Regions from separate parts of the Rhizobium phaseoli genome, predicted to be linked through region 1. Evidence: predicted binding sites of a transcription regulator. Region 1 holds the regulator's gene; each other region holds the start of a gene.
The links. The regulator PhoB, encoded in region 1, activates phosphate uptake and scavenging genes when phosphate is short. The targets are predictions, from matches to a motif close to TGTCATNNANCTGTCAT.
Positions count from the first base shown of each region.

Region 2: the regulator PhoB is predicted to act here: its motif matches at 3,229-3,245, upstream of AMC88_RS14710 (BtaA family protein).
Region 3: the regulator PhoB is predicted to act here: its motif matches at 3,656-3,672, upstream of ppk2 (polyphosphate kinase 2).

Region 1 is NZ_CP013532.1:563,593-570,610, reverse strand. It holds gene AMC88_RS02775 (aspartate aminotransferase family protein) at 1-1,107, opposite strand, end outside; gene AMC88_RS02770 (GcrA family cell cycle regulator) at 1,533-2,066, shown strand; gene phoB (phosphate regulon transcriptional regulator PhoB) at 2,324-3,007, opposite strand; gene phoU (phosphate signaling complex protein PhoU) at 3,142-3,855, opposite strand; gene pstB (phosphate ABC transporter ATP-binding protein PstB) at 3,900-4,715, opposite strand; gene pstA (phosphate ABC transporter permease PstA) at 4,731-6,050, opposite strand; gene pstC (phosphate ABC transporter permease subunit PstC) at 6,047-7,018, opposite strand, start outside.
Region 2 is NZ_CP013532.1:3,028,704-3,035,721, reverse strand. It holds gene AMC88_RS14725 (lytic murein transglycosylase) at 1-263, opposite strand, end outside; gene AMC88_RS14720 (glycoside hydrolase family 25 protein) at 345-1,142, opposite strand; gene AMC88_RS14715 (class I SAM-dependent methyltransferase) at 1,269-1,943, opposite strand; gene AMC88_RS14710 (BtaA family protein) at 1,940-3,184, opposite strand; gene AMC88_RS14705 (serine hydrolase domain-containing protein) at 3,375-4,799, shown strand; gene AMC88_RS14700 (lytic transglycosylase domain-containing protein) at 4,836-5,786, opposite strand; gene AMC88_RS14695 (LysE family translocator) at 6,173-6,808, opposite strand; gene AMC88_RS14690 (pyrophosphate--fructose-6-phosphate 1-phosphotransferase) at 6,866-7,018, opposite strand, start outside.
Region 3 is NZ_CP013533.1:319,226-326,243, reverse strand. It holds gene AMC88_RS23255 (alpha-ketoglutarate-dependent dioxygenase AlkB) at 1-27, shown strand, start outside; gene AMC88_RS23250 (pyridoxamine 5'-phosphate oxidase family protein) at 89-568, shown strand; gene AMC88_RS23245 (LysR family transcriptional regulator) at 689-1,600, opposite strand; gene AMC88_RS23240 (aldo/keto reductase family oxidoreductase) at 1,698-2,573, shown strand; gene ppk2 (polyphosphate kinase 2) at 2,701-3,615, opposite strand; gene AMC88_RS23230 (GMC oxidoreductase) at 3,724-5,376, opposite strand; gene AMC88_RS23225 (ABC transporter ATP-binding protein) at 5,458-6,537, opposite strand; gene AMC88_RS23220 (carbohydrate ABC transporter permease) at 6,545-7,018, opposite strand, start outside.

The DNA of each region.
Region 1 (7,018 bases):
GAGCGGCGGAAGAAGGCGGATTACATTGTCGCCGGCCGGCACGCCGAGCAGATGCGCGGCGCGGATCGCCTGCAGCAGCTCGGCCGAGGGAACGGCCCCCTTGACGCCGAGCAGCAGGCCCTCGCCCCTGATATCCTCGATCACATCGGGATAACGGTCCTTCAGCGAGGCAAGCCCCTGGCGGAAGACCAGCGCGACGTCGCGCACCTGCTGGAGGAAGCCGTCGGCGAGAATGACATCGAGCACCGCGCTGCCGACGGCCATGGCCAGCGGATTGCCGCCATAGGTCGAACCATGGGTGCCGGCCTTCATGCCGGAGGCGGCCTCGGCGGTGGCAAGGCAGGCGCCGAGCGGGAACCCGCCGCCGATGCCCTTGGCGACCGCCATGATGTCGGGCGCGATGCCCGACCATTCATGGGCGAAGAGCTTGCCGGTGCGGCCGACCCCGGTCTGGACCTCGTCGAGGATCAGCAGCAGGCCGTTTTCGTCGCAGATCTGGCGCAGCGCCTTCATGAACTCGGGGGTGGCGGGGCGCACACCGCCCTCGCCCTGCACCGGCTCGATGAGGATTGCCGCCGTCGCATCGGTGATGGCGGCGCGGACCGCTGCGATATCACCGAAAGCTACCTGATCGAAACCCGGCGCCTTGGGGCCGAAGCCTTCGAGATATTTCTCCTGGCCGCCGGCGGCGATCGTCGCAAGCGTGCGCCCATGGAAGGCGCCTTCGAAGGTGATGATGTGGAAGCGCTCGGGGTGGCCCTTGGAAAACTGATAGCGGCGCGCCGTCTTGATCGCACATTCGAGCGCTTCCGCACCTGAGTTGGTGAAGAACACCTTGTCGGCGAAGGTGGCGTCCGTCAGCCGCTTGGCCAGGCGCTCCTGGCCGGGGATCTCATAGATGTTGGAGAGGTGCCAGACCTTGTCGGCCTGCTCCTTCAGGGCGGCGACCACATGCGGATTGCTGTGGCCGACCGAGGTGACGGCGACGCCGGCGCCGAAATCGAGATAACGCTCGCCGCCTTCGGTGATCAGCCATACGCCCTCGCCTCGCTCGAACCGCAACGGGGCACGAGAATAGGTGTCATACAGCGGCGCGGCTTCGGCCATGGCGCGGGTCTCCCGATCAGCGTTGTCAATCACCGGACTCCGGCTAAGAAAACCAGGCCCGAAAAATCAAAAATGCCGCCTTGCGGCGGCGACCAGCACTATTTCCTTTTCGCGCTGCAATGTCAACAAAACTGCGCCCTTAGCGCATGCAGCAAGCGTGTACAGCGGCATTTTCGGCCTTCAACAGGCATTATTGCAGAAATGACACGCAGGGGCAGCAAGTTGGGGAAAACTCGGAATTCGATTCATCCGGATTCCCGCGACTCTTGTCACGGAGTCAGCCTCACACTAGGTTAAAGTTCAATTACTAGACTGCATGCGGCGGAACTAGTCACCAAAATTGATCAGGCGTTTCTTGTTTCGGAGGCTTCCGGGACAACGGTGAGGGATTCTGCCATCACCAACGCAAAAGGTGGAGACAGGGCATGAACTGGACAGACGAGCGGGTCGAGAAACTCAAGAAGCTGTGGTCCGAAGGGCTGAGCGCCAGCCAGATCGCGGCACAACTTGGCGGCGTGAGCCGAAACGCCGTTATCGGCAAGGTGCACCGGCTGAACCTGCCGGGTCGTGCCAAGGCCGGCGGCACGGCGACGGCGGCGCGCACGCCGAAGCGCCAGACATCGGCACCGCGCGCGCCGAACTACGCCTCCCGGATCACCACCCGCACCGTGACCCGCCAGCAGGGCGCAACGATGCTGAAGGAAGAGATCGAGATCGAAACGGTCGAGGAAATGGAATACGTGCCGAAGGGCAACGTGGTCGTGCCGATCTCGCGCCGCCTCGGCCTGACGGAACTGACCGAACGCACCTGCAAATGGCCGGTCGGCGATCCGCTCAAGGACGATTTCCACTTCTGCGGCTGCGAATCCCCTGACAATTCGCCCTATTGCAGCTACCACCAGAAGCTTGCCTACCAGCCGATCAACGAACGCCGCCGGGCGGCAGCGCGCGTCAGCTGAGCCGGCAAACCATTGCTGGAAATGCGAAAACGGGCCGCGTGGCCCGTTTTTTTTTGTGTGAGGGGGTTGGGTGTGGCTGCCCCTCATCCGGCTGCCGCCACCTTCTCCCGGTAAACGGGGCGAAGGGATCAAGCCGCGACGTCTCCGTCCCTCACTGGCCCCTTGCACTGGCCCCTTACAGGGCACGTCCCCTCGCCCCTTTTACGGGGAGAGGGTTAGGTGAGGGGCCGACACCGGCAGAAAAAAATAGAAACCTCTCAGGCTTCCATCGAATAGCCGGCGCCGCGGACGGTGCGGATGACGTCCTGCATGTTGGAGAAGTTCAGCGCCTTGCGCAGGCGGCCGACATGGACGTCGACGGTGCGTTCGTCGACATAAATGTCGTGGCCCCAGACGCCGTCGAGCAGCTGCGAGCGGGAGAAGACGCGGCCCGGCGACGACATCAGGAATTCCAACAGGCGGAATTCGGTCGGGCCGAGGCGGACTTCGCGGCTCTTGCGATGGACGCGGTGGGTTTCGCGGTCAAGCTCGATATCGCCGCATTTCAGCACCGAGGACAGCACCTCCGGGCGGGCGCGGCGCAGCATCGCCTTGACGCGGGCGACGAGCTCGGGGGTCGAGAACGGCTTGACGACGTAATCGTCGGCGCCGGTGGACAGCCCGCGCACACGCTCGCTCTCTTCGCCGCGCGCCGTCAGCATGATGATCGGCAGCCGCTCGGTTTCCGGCCGCATGCGCAGGCGCCGGCAGAGTTCGATGCCGGAGACGCCGGGCAGCATCCAGTCGAGGATGAGGAGATCGGGCGTGCGCTCCTGAAGCCTGATTTCGGCCTCGTCGCCGCGCAGGATGGTATCGACCTCGAAACCTTCCGCTTCGAGATTATAGCGGAGAAGCACGCTGAGGGCCTCTTCGTCTTCAACAACTGCAACTCTCGGGATCATGCGTGTCCGTCTCCTCGCGCACGATCCTTAAACCGGGAGTGATTTAAGCAAGGGATCCCGCGCAAAATCAGAAATTGGCTGCGACCTCTTTGCGCGCCCGGACGGGCGCGCACGCAATGGCTGGTTCGGCACGGTTATTCCGTGGCGGCACCGACGGTGTTGGCGCTGTCGTCCTTCGGACGGTCGCCTTCCGGCTGGGCGCCGGTCGCCATGTAGTAGATCGTTTCGGCGATATTGGTGGCGTGGTCGCCGATGCGCTCGATGTTCTTGGCGCAGAAGAGGAGATGCGTGCAGCTCGTGATGTTGCGCGGATCTTCCATCATATAGGTCAGGAGTTCGCGGAACAGCGACGTGTACATCGCGTCGATCTCGTTGTCGCGTTCGCGAATGGCGGTCGCCTTGTCGGCGGCGCGCGTCGTATAGACGTCGAGCACTTCCTTGAGCTGGACGAGCGCCAGCTCGGACAGGTGCTCGAGACCGCGGGCGAGCTTGCGCGGAACGCCGGTGCTCTGCACGGCGATGACGCGCTTGGCGGTGTTCTTGCCGAGGTCGCCGACGCGTTCGAGATCGGCGGCGATGCGGATCGAACCCATGATTTCGCGCAGGTCGGCGGCCATCGGCTGGCGGCGGGCGATGGTGACGATCGCCTTGTCGCCGATTTCGCGCTCGGTGTGATCGAGGATCACGTCGTCGGAAATCACCTTCTGCGCCAGCGCGGTATCACCGTTGACCAGCGCCCGGACGGATTCGGCGACCATCTGCTCGGCCAGGCCGCCCATTTCGGAAATCCGCCTGGACAGGAACTTCAGATCATCATCATAGGCAGAATAAATATGTGTCGATGCCATGGGGCTTTGTCCTCGAATAACGGGAAGGCTTCGGATGACCGCAATCAGCCGAAGCGACCCATGATGTAGTCCTGGGTGCGCGGATCGTCCGGATTGGTGAACATCTTGTCGGTGTCGTTCTCCTCGACGAGGTTGCCGAGGTGGAACATGGCGGTGCGCTGCGACACGCGCGCGGCCTGCTGCATGGAGTGGGTGACGATGACGATCGTGTAGTTCTCGCGCAGTTCGTGGATCAGCTCCTCGACCTTGGCGGTGGCGATCGGGTCGAGCGCCGAGCAGGGCTCGTCCATCAGGATGACTTCAGGGCTGACGGCGACGGCGCGGGCAATGCACAGGCGCTGCTGCTGGCCGCCGGAGAGACCGGTGCCGGATTCGTGCACGCGGTCCTTGACCTCGTTCCAGAGGCCGGCGCGCTGCAGGCTGGTCTCGACGATCTGGTCGAGATCGGCCTTCGACTTGGCCAGGCCATGGATGCGCGGACCGTAGGAGACGTTTTCATAGATCGACTTCGGGAACGGGTTCGGCTTCTGGAACACCATGCCGACGCGGGCGCGCAGCTCGACGACGTCAATGTCCGGATCATAGATATCGTCGCCGTCGAGGGTGATCTTGCCGGCGACGCGGCAGCCCTCGATCGTGTCGTTCATGCGGTTGAGGCTTCGCAGGAAGGTCGACTTGCCGCAGCCCGACGGGCCGATCAGCGCGGTTACGGTGTTTTCACGGATGTTCAGGTTCACATCGAAAAGCGCGCGCTTCTCGCCGTAGTAAACCGAGACATCCTGTCCGATCATTTTATACGGGACGTTGCTCATCTTCTGATCCAGCGCCTTTTCAACTGCAGCTTCCGTCAACATGTTCATGATGTTTAACTCCGTTTACCAGCGGCGCTCGAAGCGACGACGCAAGAGGATGGCGCCCATGTTCATGACGATCAGGAACAGGAGCAGAACGATGATGGCACCCGAAGTACGCTCCACGAAGGCCCGTTCGGCCTCGTTCGCCCACATATAGACCTGCACCGGCAGGGCCGTCGAGGGCTCGAGCGGTGTCGCCGGCGCGTTGGCGACGAAGGCGACCATGCCGATCAGGAGCAGCGGCGCTGTTTCGCCGAGCGCATGCGCCAGGCCGATGATCGTGCCGGTGAGGATGCCGGGCATGGCAAGCGGCAGGACATGGTGGAACACCATCTGCATCTTCGAGGCGCCGAGGCCGAGGGCTGCGGCGCGGATCGACGGCGGCACGGCGCGCAGTGCGGCGCGGGTGGCGATGATGATCGTCGGCAGGGTCATCAGCGTCAGCACCAGGCCGCCGACCAGCGAGGCCGAGCGCGGCAGGCCGATGAAGTTGATGAAGACGGAAAGGCCGAGCAGACCGTAGACGATCGACGGGACGGCGGCGAGGTTGTTGATGTTGACCTCGATCAGGTCCGTCAGCTTGTTCTTCGGTGCGAACTCCTCGAGATAGATCGAGGCGGCAACCCCGATCGGCAGCGACAGCGCCAGCACGATCAGCATCAGGTAGAGCGAGCCGATCAGGGCGACACCGAGCCCGGCAGCCTCCGGACGGCTGGAATTGCCGTTGACGAAGAGGCCGGTGTTGAACTGCTTCTGGAGAGCGCCGCTCGCCTTCAGCTGGTTCATCCAGGTCACCTGCTTGTCGTTGACCTTGCGGTTCTTCTCATCGACGGAGAGATCGATCTGGCCCTTGTTGGCGCTGTCGATATTGGCGTCGGCGAGCAGCGAGACATTGACCGTCTTGCCGATCAGCGAGGGATCGGCGACGACCATGTCGCGCAGCTGGATCGGCGCACTCTTGGACAGCATGGCGGATGCATCGCGCACGTCAGGCTTGCTCGAGGCATTGATATTCAGCTGTTTGACGATCGCGTCGCGCAGCAGAACCGGATAATTGGCGGCGATCAGCACCGAAGGGTCGGTCGCACGCTTATTGCTGGGGTCGATCGTCTTCTCGGAGAATTCGATCGGCAGGGTGATCGCCGTCTGCTGGAAGGCGGTGTAGCCCTTGCCGATCACCGTCCACAGCAGGATGAACAGGAAGACAAGACCGAAGATGATAGCGGCGATGCCATAGGCCTGGAAGCGGCGTTCGGCGGCGTAGCGGCGCTTGATGCCGATATCGCGGCGGGCGGGTGCCTTGGAAACGGTAACACCTTGGGGAGAAACAATATCCGTCATTCGTACTGCTCCCGGTATTTGCGCACGATGTAGAGCGCGTAGATATTGAGGCAAAGCGTGATGCAGAACAGGGTGATGCCGAGGGCAAAGGCAACCAGCGTCTGCGGCGAGGTGAACTCAAGGTCGCCCGTCAGCTGGTTGACGATCTTGACGGTCACCGTCGTCATCGGCTCGAAGGGGTTGATCTGAATGCGGGCGGCGACACCGGCGGCCAGCACGACGATCATGGTTTCACCGATGGCGCGCGAGGCGGTCATCAGCAGTGCGCCGACGATGCCGGGAAGGGCTGCCGGCAGGACCACCTTCTTGATGGTTTCGGAGCGGGTGGCGCCGAGACCGAGCGAACCGTCACGCAGGGCCCGCGGCACGGCGGTGATGATGTCGTCCGACAGCGAGGACACGTAGGGGATCAGCATGATGCCCATGACGATGCCGGCCGTCAGAACGCTCTGCGCCTGGATGAAATTGGTGTAGCTGCCGGAGAGCAGGCCGCTGATCTCAGCGGAGAAATCGCGCAGGAACGGACCGACGGTGACGAGCGCGAAGAAGCCGTAGACGATCGTCGGAATGCCGGCCAGCACTTCGAGCAGCGGCTTGGCGATGCCGCGCAGCTTCGGCGAGGCATATTCGGCCATGTAGATGGCGGCGAACAGCCCGACCGGCACGGCGACCAGCATGGCGACCAGACCGATATAGAGCGTGCCGAGCAGCAGCGGGATCAGGCCGAACTGGCCGAAGGAGGAGCTGCCGGCGCCGGCAAAACGCGGGTCCCAGACGGTGCCGAAGAAGAACTCGCCGGCGGGAACGACGGCAAAGAAGCGCGTGGCTTCCGACAGCATCGAAAGCACGATGCCGATCGTCGTCAGGATGGCGATCGAGGAGGCGAGCAGCAGCGCCCAGAGCATGACGCGCTCGACGCGGTTGCGGGCACGGAAGCGGGGCGCGATGGAGCGCAGCGCGTAGAAGGC
Region 2 (7,018 bases), 2.1 Mb from region 1:
TGTTTGAAGACGCCTTGGGCGCGATCGCGGCTCAGGACCTTCGGGTCGATCTCGGCGCCGGCGAGCGCCTGGTCGGCCGCTGCGGCACTCGCGCCTGCGGCAATCGCATCGGCCTTGACGCCTTCGAGGAAAGCGGAGAGATCGCCGCCGCAGGGCGCTGCCGCCGGGGCGGCAGCCGGCGCCTGCTGGGCGGCGGCGGCGCCGGCAAGGGCGAGGGCAAACAGGAGGGCGAGTGCAGAGCGGCTTGTGAGCGAGCGGTGCATGAATGCGGTCCTTATATCAAATGGATGTCCGCCGCTTTCCCAGAGGAATGTGACGGAAGCAAGAAACATTGAAAGACGTTACTAAGAATTTCTATCCTTGGAAACGGCGGCGACCCAGTTGTTCCAGTTCTTTGCGCTGCCAGCAAAGACGTTGATATCGGTCGGTCCCTTGATGCCGGGAATGACGCCGGTCGAGGTATATTGCCAGAAGGCCCAGCGGCGGTCGGAATAGGTCACTTCGGGGTGTTTTGCCACCGAGCGGACCCAGAAATGATAATCCTGGAAATAGCCGGCGAGATTGTCGCGGTGGAAATCGACCGAGGTGTAGATGATTGGGCGCTTGCCGTAGTAAGCCTCCAGCCGGTCCATGAAACGCTGCATTTCGGAGCGCACTGTTTCCGGGTCGGGACGGTAGCGGCAAGTCTTCGATTCGCCGTTCCATTCGACGTCGAGCACCGGCGGCAGGCGCATGGCCTCCTTCGGCACGTTGCGTATGAACCAGTCGGCCTGCTCATCGGCCGAGGAGCAGAAATAATAGAAATGGTAGGGGGCGTGCGGGATGCCGGCGGCGCGCGCCTCTCGCCAATATTCGTCGAAGCGTGGATCGACCCTGTCCTTGCCTTCCGTCGCCTTGATGAAGGCGAAGCCGACACCGGAATTCCTCACCGTCGCCCAGTCGATATCACCCTGCCATTTGGAGATGTCGATGCCATGGATCGCATTCTGCTGCGGATGCTTCGGGCCGAAATCCTGCGGATCGGTGTCCTGGAAGCGCGTCTTCGGCTTTATCGATGCGGTTTCGAGATAGTCGTGACCGGAAGAGGAGCAGCCGGCCAGCATGATGGCCAGAGGCAAAACGCAAAACAAAAGCCGGCGCATGGGTATCCCGTCGTGAACCGAATGATCTCTTTGCCCCACAGCCTGACCTTCGAGAAAACGAGTCCAGCAGAGGAATAACCCTCTTTTCACCATATCAACGTAAAAAATCGGTTAGTTTCAAGCGAATTATGAGCGCTTGCTGATAATAGCCGCCCGCCAGGCATAACCGCCGCCGACGGTTTCAAACAACAATCTCGCGTTGTTTTCATGGGCTTGGGCTTCCAGGACCTCGCGCAGATCGGCGCGCGGGGTGACGTGGAATTTCGTAAGCCAGGACTGCAGCATGCGGCGGAACCAGCGCGGCAGGCCTTCCTGCTGGCCGAAATCGACGATGTGCAACTGGCCGCCGGGATTGAGTGCGGCGATCGATGCATCGACGGCGCGCTCCCAATCCGGGATCATCGACAGGGCATAGGAAATCAGGATGCGGTCGAAGCCGCTGACGCCGAATTCGCGCGGCGTGTACGCCGTGGCGTCGGCGACCCGGAATTCCGGGATTGTCGCCTTGGTGGCGAAGGTCTTGCGCGCCGAGATCAGCATTTCCTGGGAAATGTCGAGGCCGAAGAGCTTGGCGGTCGGGAAATGCTTATGGGCGAAGGCCATGTTGCGGCCAGTGCCGCAGCCGACCTCAAGCAAGGTGCCGCCGTCCGGCACGTCGAGATTGCGGATCGTACTGTCTCGGCCGAGAAGGTAATATTTGCGGGTGAGGTCGTAGATATGGCGCTGGTAGCGATACATGCCATCCATCAGGCTGGCATGTTCGTTGCTGTTTCCCGCCGTCTCGGTGCCGACCTTGCTCACGCCTTCTTCCCGTAAATGTGGAAGCCGCCATAGATCGCCGAGCGGTCGAGCGCCGTCAGCTCACGCGACTTCTCCTCGAAATAATCCCACTGATCGCGGATCGAAGGCGACAGGCGGCCTTCGATGATGCTCTTTTCGGCGGCGGTGCGGAAGATCACGCGCGCACCTTCACGCGCCGTGCGGGTGATTTCCCTCCAGACGTCGTTCAGCTGCGCGTCGGTCATCCAGTCCTGCGCGTCGAGCAGGATGTAACGGTCGCGCGAGGCGGCCGGCTCGCGGGCCAGAAGCTCGGTGAAGCTTGCGTGGTGAACGTTGACGCGGTCGACATTGGCGCGGATCACCTCATAGTGTTCCGACTTCAGATAGGTCGGCAGCGGGCCTTCCTCTTCAGTGCCGTAGCGGCGGCCGAAGGCCTGCCAGGCGAAATAATTGTCGCGCATCGGGAAATGACAGGCGAGCTTTTCCAGGCGATGCTTCAGCACCGGTGCGATCGAATGATCGGCGGCAAGACTTGCGAGCTCGTCATATTGCTGCGGCGGAATGCCGAGGCCGAAGAGTGAGCTCTTGCGGCCGGTGATCCAGCGCACGACCGGCTTTTCGAACAGCGGCGCGATCTGCTCTTCGAAGAACTGGCGCTGCTCGCGGATCGAGCGGGTCTTGGTCATTTCGCGCAGCTTGACGCCATGCAGGCGGGCGAGAAGGTGGGCTGCGCCGATGAAGCGGCCAAGCAGCCCGGTTTCGTAGATGTTGCGGTCGAAGACCGTGACGCGGCGGCGGCCGAACTTGCGGCCGTTCCAATAGCTGCGGGTTGCTTCATCGAGTTTGGCAGCGAGATGCTGGTCATAAGCGCGGCTGTTCGACTTCTCGTTCGGCATCGCCAGGAAGCGGACGAGATCGGCATGGACAGGCAGGTGCTTGAAGGCGGCAAGCTTCAGCCGGTTCAGCGCGATGTGGTGCGGGTTGAGGTCGACGACATCGATCGAGGCCGGCGCTTTGGAGAGATAGGCGAGCATGTTGCAGCCGCCGGAGCCGATGGTGACGATGCGATGGTTTGGCTTCAGCTCCATCGCCTGCATATCGAGATCCGGATCTTCCCAGATCTGCGGATAGACGAGGCCGGAGAAGAGAAGGCCGAAGAGACGCTCGGAAAAACCTTCCTTCGAAAAAGCCTTGTGGCGGAGAAGGGCGTCCTTGAGTTTCCGGTTCTTGCGGAAGCCGGCATCCGGTGCAAATTCTGACATGAGTCTGTCACCTTTTTAGCGTTCAGGGCGTGTAGCGCGCCACTGCTACAGTTTGATGACGCGGGCTGTGGGCGCCGTTCTCGGAAGGCTCCGGCATCAATGAAGAGTGATCGGAATGGTGCGCTACTTCGCGGCCCGCCCCTTTTCGACAGGCGCGATTCCTGCTTCTCTTCCGGCATGGAGGAATGCCATGCGATTTGTGCTGCGTGTCCTGAAGGCGCTTGCTCTCCTTGTGGTTCTCATCATCGCCGCCGGGACCGGCTGGCTCTTCGCCTGGCCGCCGGAGCTCTTGCGCGTCGGCGACGGCTACGCCGCCAAGATCGTCTGCTCCAATGTCTTCATCGCCGGCCGGGATGCCGACGATGTGCTGCATGACGACGTCCAGGCGCCGGGAAATCCGCTGCTGCGGCTGGTGCGCGTCAGTGTCGAGCGCGACAGCGGCCGGGTGACGGCGCGCTTCATGGGGCTGTTCGCATCGAGTTATGCGCTCTATCGCGGCGCTCTCGGCTGCACGAGCGTGCCGGACGGCAATTTCGAGGCGGCGATTGACGCTGTGCCGTTCGATGCGCCGGCCAAGATGCAGGCGAATGACGGGCTGTGGCCGCAAGGCGAGGACAGCGGCAATCAGCCGGACGCGAAGATCGCGGCGGTGCTGGCCGATGCGCGATTTGCCGGCCCGGCCATGCGGGCGATCGTGGTGGTGCGCGACGGCCGGATCGTCGCCGAAGCCTATGGTCCCGGATTTTCGTCGAAGACGCCGCTGGTCGGCTGGTCGATGACGAAGACGGTGAACGCGGCCATCCTCGGCCGGCTGATGCTCGAGGGCAAGGTCTCCTTCGACGACGATCAGTTGATGGCGCAATGGAAAGACGATCAACGTGCCAGAATCAAGGTTTCCGACCTGCTCGGCATGGAGAGCGGCCTTGCCTTCAATGAGGATTACGGCAGCGTCGCCGATGTGACGCGCATGCTCTATCTCGATCCAGACATGGTATCGCTGCCGGCCAATGCGCCGATGGAGGCGGCACCGGGCCAGCGGTTCCGCTATTCGAGCGGCACGGCGGCGCTCTTGTCACGCATCTGGATGGACAGGGTCGGGAATGCGCAGGCAGCCTTTTCCTATCCGCATGATGCGCTCTTCTCCCCGCTCGGCATGACCAGCGCCGTCTTCGAACTCGACGCGCGCGGCACCTTTGCCGGAAGCTCCTATCTCTATGCGACTGCGCATGACTGGGCGCGTTTCGGACAGTTCCTGCTGCAGGATGGCGTCTGGAATGGCCGGCGGCTGTTGCCGGAGGGCTTCGTCGGCGCCATGCGCACGCCGACGGCAGCATCGAACGGCCGGTATACGCAAGGCCAGGCGTGGCTCGTGCCCGGCGGCTCGAGTGCTGCATTCGGGCTGCCGGAGGATACGTTCTGGCTGACGGGGCATGACGGGCAGAGCATGGCGATCGTGCCGTCCGCCAATCTGGTCGTCGTCCGGCTCGGCCTGACGCCGGGCTGGCTCGGTTATCAGCCGCAAACGCTTCTCAAGGCAGTCGTGGCGGCGTCGCCGCAATCGGGCATGCCGCAACAGCAGGCTGGATCAGAGCGGCAGGTCCAGCCACGGCCATAGGCCGAAGCATTGAAGCCGTTTTTCTGGGGGTAATTGTCAGTAATTGCCCTGGGCGACGTCGTTCATGCCCTTGCGCTTGGCGTCATAATAATAGCCTCGCGCATAGAGGCGGACGGCATCATCTTCCTTGTTGTCGGAGACGAGCCAGGCACCACGCAGATATTTCGCGGCATATTTGATGTTGGTCTCGGCATCGAAGAGACCGCCTGGCGCGCCGTCATAGCCCATCGATTTGGCAGTGTTGTATTTGATCTGCATGAGGCCGAAATAACCCCGCTTGTTGTAGGCCTTAGGATTGTAGCGGCTCTCGCGATGAACGATGCGGTGGAGCAGCGTCTCGGGAATCTCGTAAATCTTCGAATATTTCTGGATGAGCTTGGTGACGAAACTTTTCTCGACGGTCGGCGCATCGTCCTTGTCGTCGTCGCTGAACATTGGAGGAGCCGTCGGCGGATCGATTGGCCCGGATTCGTCGAAGCCGTAATCCATGCTGGAACGCGGCGTCGTGTCGACTGCCGCAAGTGCTGCAAGCGCATTGTTCTGCGGGGTCGCGGCAAAGGCAAGCTGCGTCGCCGGCTGTGCCGGGGTCACCGGACGCGGCGTCGGCACGACCGACTGGATTGCGGTCATCTCGGGCGTCAGCGGGATCTGCGCATAGGCTGCCGGCTGGATGCCTGCCTGCATGGCGAGATCGGCGGGCTGAGACGCCGCAACCGTCGGCATCGCCGCTGCGGTCAGAGAGGAAGATGTCTGGGTTTGCGGAAGCATGGCGCCGGCGACCGCCTGGCCAGCTGTGCCGTCGGCTGTCGGGATCGCGGCCAGTGTTGCTTCTTCGCCGGGCTTGGGTGTCGGCACGACGGTCTGCACGGCTGTCAGTTCGGCCTGAGAGGTGTATTCGACGCTCGTGCAGCCGGCCATCACGCCACAGCAGAGCACCGTAGAAACGACAAGACTGCGTTTCAGGCCGGACAATCCGATCGCTACCATTCCGTCACTTTCGTGAAATCGCGCCGCCCCGGCAGCGTTATAAAAGTTACTAAAAAGCTTAAACCCTGCCGATCCCATTAACGTATTCGTGGCATTCCGGCAACCACGGAATATTTTTAGAGCCTTTCCCGGTCAGATTGCAGCATTCTGTTGGCTCAAACGGAGTCGGATGATCGACCGGCCGGCGCGCGTCGTAGCCCAGCTCTACGGCCAAGCCGGCCGGTCGATCAGCCGGCCCGTTTCAGCCAACCTGAAAGGCCGGGCATGTTTCCGCCAGGGCAGAGGCGATCGGCTCGGACATACCTTGAGGTATGCCCATCGCCAATCGCCTCTGCCCTGACGAAAACCTGCTCCGGCAGAATGCTGCAATCTGACCGGGAAAGGCTCTAAGCCGCAATACGGCGATAGCCGGCCGTTACAGCGCCAGCTGCGATCAGCAGGGTGCCGCCCGTGCGGTTTACGGCGCGCTGGACGCTCGCCTTGCGAATCAGTCCGCGCGCGCTATGGGCGAGAAAGGCGTAGGTGGAAGCGTTGAGGATCGCCAGCACGAGGAAGGTCGCTTCCATGATCGCCATCTGCCCGAAGAAGGGGAGGGCCGGGTTGAGAAACTGCGGCACGAAGGCGACGAAGAAGACGATGCTCTTCGGATTGAGGGCAGTGACGACGTAGGCGTGGAGGAAAATCTTGAGCGATCTTTCCTCCGGAAGATTGTCGTTGTCGGCAACCGGCTCACCGATGACGGGAGCCCGCCAGAGCTTGATTCCGAGCCATATCAGGTAGGCGCCGCCGATCCACTTGAGGACAGTGAAAAGAGCGGCTGAGGCGGCGAGGACGGCGCCGAGACCGAAGAGCGACGCCGTCATCGCGGTGAAGTCGCCGAGCGCCACGCCGGTCACCGTCGCAAAGGCCGTTCTGCGCCCATGGCCAAGCGCATAGGAGACGACGAGCAGTATCGTCGGTCCCGGTATGGCCAGCATAATGGCGGATGCGGCTGCAAAAGCGAGCCAGGCTTCAAACGACATGGTGTCTCCTCCCATTCCTCAGGAACAAGCAAAGACACCATATTAACCATCCGTCAATCATGCTTCTTTGTATTTCTGGCCTATATTGTCCATGACTTCGGCAAACCATGCTGTCGAAAGGTCAAAAGCCTTTCCGCCCTTGATGCGCGGGAATTCTATAGTGCGCAATTTACCATTCTGCGATTCATCATGGCCGGTGACGCCGGACAC
Region 3 (7,018 bases), on a different replicon from region 1:
GTCACCTTCCGAGAGTTACCGCAGTAAGCCACGGGAACATCGACGCCAGCAGATGGTTACTCCGTCTTTTGTACAGATGGAGATAATAATGGTCGAGCATGACGATGTAACGCGCGTGTGGGAATTGATCGACAGGATCGGCTTCTGCATGCTGACAACCCGCAACGGCGACGGCCTGCGCGCCCGCCCGATGTCAGCCTATAGCGCACAGCTTGAAAACGCGGTCTATTTTCTGACCGATCTTGCCAGCCACAAGGACGATGAGATCGCCCGCTGGCCCAACGTCTGCCTGGCCTTCGCCGACACCAAGGGACAGAAATATGTCTCCGTATCGGGAACGGCCGAGGTACAGAACGATCGCGAGAAGATCAGGGATTTGTGGTCGACACCGGCAAAGGCATGGTGGGATAACCCTGACGACCCCTCCATCCGTATTCTAAAGATTACCCCGTCTTCGGCCGAATATTGGGACAGCCCAGGCACGATTGTCAGCTACATCAAAATGGCGGCCGCAGCGGTCTCCAACAGCAAACCGGACATGGGCGACAACGTCGAGGTCAAGCTCTAAAGCATGCCGGGCAAAAGTGTGCAGCGGTTTTGCCTCAACGACATGCGAGAAAATAAAGAACTAACGCGCAAGGAGCGTGCCTGAAAGATCGCGACGCGGTTTAACGCCGGGCAACTTCGTTCAAGCCGGACTGGCTGACGCCTTGACGAAGTCGATGAAGGCGCGGAGCGGTGCGGGCACCAGGCGCCGTCCGGGATAATAGAGAAACGGCCCGGAAAAGCGCTGCCACCAGGGCTCGAGAATTGGCTCGAGAACGCCGCTGTCAAAATACGGGCGCAGCCAGTCTTCGAAAATGCTGATTACGCCCGTGCCCGCTATGGCGGCGTCGACAGACAGATCGGTCGCCCCGCCGACTTTGACGATCAATGGTCCCGATGGTTCGACCCGCACCACTTCGCCGTCCCGCTCATACTCCCAGGGCGTCGTCAGCGCACCGCTGTCAAAACGTCCCAGCAGGCAGGCATGGTCGAGGAGTTCGCTCGGATGTTGCGGCCGGCCATGACGGTCGAGATAGGCCGGCGACGCGGCAGTGGCAAAACGCTGCCGGCGCGGCCCGATCGGTATCGCGATCATATCCTGCTCCAGCCGCTCGTCATAACGGATGCCGGCATCGCATCCGGCAGCAAGCACGTCGACGAAGCTCTCCTCGGCGACGATCTCGAGGCGAATATCGGGATAGGCGGCGAGGAATGGCGGAATGATAGCTGGCAGCACCAGGCGCGCCGCGCTGACCGGTACATTGAGCCGCAGCGAACCGGCCGGCCTGTCGCGAAATCCGTTGACCACGTCGAGCGCGGCCTCCACCTCAGTCAAGGCAGGGCCAAGCCGTTCCAGCAGGCCCTTGCCTGCTTCCGTTGGAACGACGCTGCGCGTCGTGCGGTTCAGCAGTCTGACCCCGAGCTCAGCCTCGAGGCGACGCACCGCCTCGCTCAAGAAGGAGGCGCTGCTGCCGCTGCCCCGCGCCGCCTCGCGAAAACCGCCGGCCCGCGCCACGGCGACAAAGGCATTGAGATCGCTCAAATCTGCTTTCACTGTTCGCCACTCCGCACGGCCTGTACTGATTGTAGCCGATTATCATACGACCCGCCAAGGCGTAGTCTTGGCCGCATCTCTTGAAAGGAGTGAGATCATGTCCATTATCGATCAGGCCGGCAGCTTCAATCTCGGCGACCGCAACGTCAAGCGGCTCGGCTATGGCGCCATGCAGCTTGCCGGGCCCGGAGTGTTCGGCCCGCCCCGGGATCATGGCGCGGCCTTGGCCGTGCTGCGCGAGGCGGTTGAGAGCGGCGTAAACCACATCGACACGAGCGATTTCTACGGCCCGCACGTCACCAACCGGATAATCCGCGAAGCGCTCCATCCCTATCGCGACGACCTCGTCATCGTCACCAAGATCGGCGCGCGGCGCGGCGCCGACGGATCCTGGATTCCGGCCTTCTCGCGGGAAGAGCTGACGCAAGCCGTACACGACAACCTCCGCAACCTCGGCCTGGATGTGCTTGACGTCGTCAACCTCAGAATCATGTTCGACGTTCATGGCCCGGCCGAAGGCTCGATAGAAGCACCCCTGACGGTACTTGCCGACCTTCAGCAGCAGGGTTTGGTCCGTCACGTGGGTCTAAGCAACGCCACATCGAAGCAGATCGCCGAAGGGCGCGGGGTCACCGAGATCATCTGCGTGCAGAACCAGTATAATCTAGCTCATCGGGCCGACGATCGCCTGATCGACGAGCTCGCCCGAGACGGCACCGCCTATGTGCCCTTCTTCCCGCTCGGCGGCTTCAGCCCGCTGCAGTCATCCACCCTGTCCGATGTCGCCGCACGCCTTGATGCGACGCCCATGCAGGTGGCGCTCGCCTGGCTGCTGCGCCGAACGCCGAACATCCTGCTGATCCCCGGCACCTCGTCCGCCGGCCATCTCAAGGAGAACCTTGCCGCTGCCGCGCTTGTTTTGCCGGATGAGGTTATCGACGAGCTCAATCAGATCGGAAACATTGCCGCCTGATCGCATTCAAAGGCCAAGAGCTATTGCTAAACGACGCTCACACGTGGTGTAGCAATAGCCGAAACCACCAGCGAAGTTTGCGTCCGCTCGTCATCTGCGGCCGTGAAAGTCCGTTGCGGCTATTGCTTCAATAACGCTCCGGGACGCACATTTCAGGCGGCACCGGCGCCCTGGTGTAGTCGGCGTGGCGGATGCGGTCCGGCAGCTGGATTTCCGGTTTCGGAACATCCTCGTAGGGAATCTGCTCGAGAAGATGGGCGATGCAGTTCAGCCGCGCCCGTTTCTTGTCCACGGCCTGCACCACCCACCAAGGCGCTTCCTTGGTGTGCGTGCGCGCCAGCATTTCTTCCTTGGCCTTGGTATACTCTTCCCAATGGACGCGGCTTTCCATGTCCATCGGTGAAAGCTTCCACTGCTTCAGCGGATCGTGGATACGCATCTTGAAGCGAAATTCCTGCTCTTCGTCGGTGATCGAGAACCAGTATTTGATCAGCACGATGCCTGAGCGGACCAGCATGCGTTCAAATTCCGGGACCGAGCGGAAGAACTCCTCGAGTTCATCGGGGGTGCAGAAGCCCATCACCCGCTCGACGCCGGCGCGGTTGTACCAGCTGCGGTCGAAGAGCACGATCTCGCCGGCAGTCGGGAGATGCGGTACATAACGCTGGAAATACCATTGATGACGCTCGCGCTCCGTCGGGGCGGGCAGCGCGACGGTCCGGCAGACGCGCGGATTGAGCCTCTGGGTGACGCGCTTGATTGCGCCGCCCTTGCCGGCCGAATCCCGGCCTTCGAAAAGCACCACCACCTTCAGCTTCTTGTGCTGGACCCAATCCTGCAGCCGCACCAGTTCGTGCTGCAGCCGGAAGAGTTCGCGGAAGTAGATCTTTCGCTCGAGCGTCTGCTCGGCCGGTTCTGACATTCCCTCGGCGACCAGATCGTCCAGCCGGTCCTCCTCCATCTGCATTTCCAGCTCCTCATCGAAGCTGTCGGCGATTTCGGCCTTTATCCGGTTGAGCTGGTCCTGATGTGTCTGAGACATGGGTTTTCCTTCCTGCTTTTGTTGACAGGAGCATGTCAGTGCGAAGGTTATATGACGACCACTGATCGAGCTGAAACGGTTACCCGCGTCTCTCGTTCCAAGCAGGCCTTAAAGCTGGCCGGCCCGGTACCGGTCGACCAGGTTTCGGCAAGCGCGGATCGTCAGGGCCATGACGGTAAGCGTCGTGCCGGCGATGCCGCTGCCGGGGAAAGCGCTGGCGTCGGTGACAATGAGATTCGGCGCATCCCAGACCTGGTTATAAGGGTTGAGCACCGATGCCTCCGGGCTTTCACCCATGCGCGCACCTCCGGTTTCATGAATTGCCGCGCCCATGCACATGGTCTTGCGGAACCATGTGCGGAACATGAAACGGCTGAAGGCGTCCGCATCGGGGAAGGCGCCCTTGCCCATCTCCTTGAGGCCAGTGGGCGAGCCGATGAATTCGAGTTCGCCGCCGACTTCGCGCACCATGGCGATCAGCGTCTCCTCCTGCCGGCGAAGCAGCGCCTGCTCCTCCGCCTGCATGACGCAGCGGATATGCGGCACGGGAATGTTCCAAGCGTCCTTGCGCCTGACATCGAGGGTGATGCGGTTGTCGGCATAGGGCAGCATGCGGCCGAAGCCGAAGAAGGCGAGACGCGCATCGGTGTCGCCGGAGACCGGCGCCCGGCCGACGCTGCCCTGGTAGTCGAAATCGCCGCGGGCGGCATCGCCCTCGCTGAAGCGGGGGATGAAGATCCCGCCCGACGGGTTGTAGAACGGGTCGGCCGGAGCGGATTCGTCGACCGCCCAACCTTTCGCCTTTGAAAAGGAGCCGAAGGCGAGGCAGGGAAGCTGATCCATGAAATAGCGGCCGAGGAGACCCGAGCTGTTTCCAAGGCCGTCGGGATGTTGGGCTGAAGCCGAATTGAGGAGCAGCCGCACGCTCTCGATCGGCGAGGCCGACAGCACCATCATTGCGGCGCTGGCCGTCGATACTTCCCCTGTATTCCGGTCGATGAATTCCGCGCCGGTGGCGCGGCCGCTTTTCTCATCGATAGTGATGCGGCGAACGACAGCATCGTAGCGCACCGTCAGCCGGCCGGTGGCCTTGGCATCCTTCAGCGGCCGCGGCATGCGTTCGGCGTCCGGCGCGATGTAGCGCCAGGAAACGACGCGCCTCTCCGGCCAACGGCTTTCAACCGCTTGCTTGAAGATCTGTTCGGCGGGCGTCAGGCTTGCAGGCTTGGCATAGATCCCGTCCGGCAGGGTCGGCGCATCGTCCTTGTTGCCGTAGAGCCCGAGATAGGTCTCCACCTCGTCGTAGAAAGGCGTGAGCTCGTCATAGGAGACCGGCCAGTCCACGCCCTTTCCAGAGCGTGACCGGATCTTGAAATCGTCGTCGGTCCAGCGCAGCAGCACCCGCCCAAAACTATGCAGACGTCCGCCGCCCTGGCGGCCGCGGATCCACAGGAAGGGCTCGCCCTTCGGCGTCGTATAGGGGTTCTTGCGGTCATTGACGAAGAAGTGGCTGAAGCGCTCGGTGAAAAAGGCCGCGCGCGCCTGGATCGGCTGACCCTTGATCGTGGCGCGGGCACGCTCCCAGATATTGATGCTGCTGGCGGGCGCCTTCTTGCGCGCCGGGTCAAAATCCCTGGGACCCACGGCCGGACCGGCTTCGAGCAGCAGCACGGACAGCCCCTGGGCCGTCAGCTCTTTGACCGCGAAGGAACCCGCCGCGCCGGAGCCGATCACCAGCGCATCATAGACGATCTCAGACATGTCTTTCCAAATCCTGTGCTTGAGCGATTGCTCAAAACGGCGCGCAGCACGCCGGCAATTGCGAGAAAACCAATGGGCGCATCACAGCCGCGCCCCATCGGCGCCGAAGAGCGACGCCTTGGCGATATCGAGCCCGGGAGCCACGGCGTCGCCCGGCTGCAGGGCGACGTCGCCCATCAGCCTGAGCGAGAGGCTTTGATCGGCCCAGTCGAACCAGACAACGGCATCGGACCCCATCGGCTCGACGACCGAAACGCGGCCGGGAATGGTGGGCAGGCCACCTGCCCCGTCGAGCACCAGATGCTCAGGGCGAAAGCCGAGGGTTGCCGGTCCCTCCGCCGCAGCTTCTTGAAAGGGATAACAGGAGAGATCGACGGCAAGCCCCTTGCTCCGAAAGATTAGCGCGCAGTCGCCGCGCTCGATCCGGCCCTCGACGAAGTTCATCACCGGCGCGCCGATGAAACCGGCAACGAAGAGATTGGCCGGGCGGCGATAGATCTCGGCCGGCGAGGCAAGCTGCTGGATGACGCCGTCGCGCATGATGGCGATCCGGTCGGCAAGGGTCAGGGCCTCGACCTGATCATGGGTCACATAGATCATGGTGTTGCCGAGGCGCTGATGCAGCTTCTTGATCTCGACGCGCAATTCGTTCCGCAACTTGGCATCGAGGTTCGACAACGGTTCGTCGAAGAGAAAGACATCCACTTCACGCACCAGCGCCCGGCCGATGGCGACACGCTGCCGCTGGCCGCCGGACAGTTCGGCAGGGCGGCGGTCGAGCAATGTGTCGAGACGGAGGAGAGCGGCCGTGCGGGCGACACGTTCCTCGATCTCGGCTTTCGGCAGACCGGCGACGCGAAGGCCGAAGGAGAGGTTCTTGCGAACCGACATGCGCGGGTAGAGTGCGTAGGACTGGAACACCATGCCGATGCCGCGGTCTTTCGGCTCCGCCCAGCTGACGTTCTTGCCCGAAATCCAGACTTCGCCTGCGGTAATGTCCTGCAGGCCGGCAATGGCGTTCAACAGTGTGGACTTGCCGCAGCCGGAAGGGCCGAGCAGGACCAGGAACTCGCGCGGCGCGATGTCGATCGACATTTTCTCGATCACCGTATGGTCGCCATAGGCGATCTTCAGGTCCTTGACGGAGACGGCGGATTGCATCGAAACGTTACCCCTTGACTGCGCCGGCGGCGATGCCGCGCACGAACCAGCGGCCGGACAGGAAATAGATGGCAAGCGGGACGATGGCGGTCAGGATTGTCGCTGCCATGTTCACATTGTAGGTGCGCTCGCCCATCGTGGTGTTGACGATATTGTTGAGCTGGACGGTCATCGGCAGATTGTCGCGGCCGGCAAAGACGAGGCCGAGCAGGAAGTCGTTCCAGATACCGGTGAACTGCAGCATCGAGACCACCACCACCATCGGCACGGCGATCGGCAGCATGATCTCGAAGAATATCCGCCAGAAGCCGGCGCCGTCGACGCGCGCCGCCTTGCAGAGTTCTTCCGGCACACTGACGAAATAATTGCGGAAGAGCAGCGTCACCAGCGGCAGGCCGAAGATGACATGCACGAGAATGATTCCGGCAAGCGAATTGTAGAGTTCGACATTCGCCATCACCCGGACCATCGGATAGAGGAA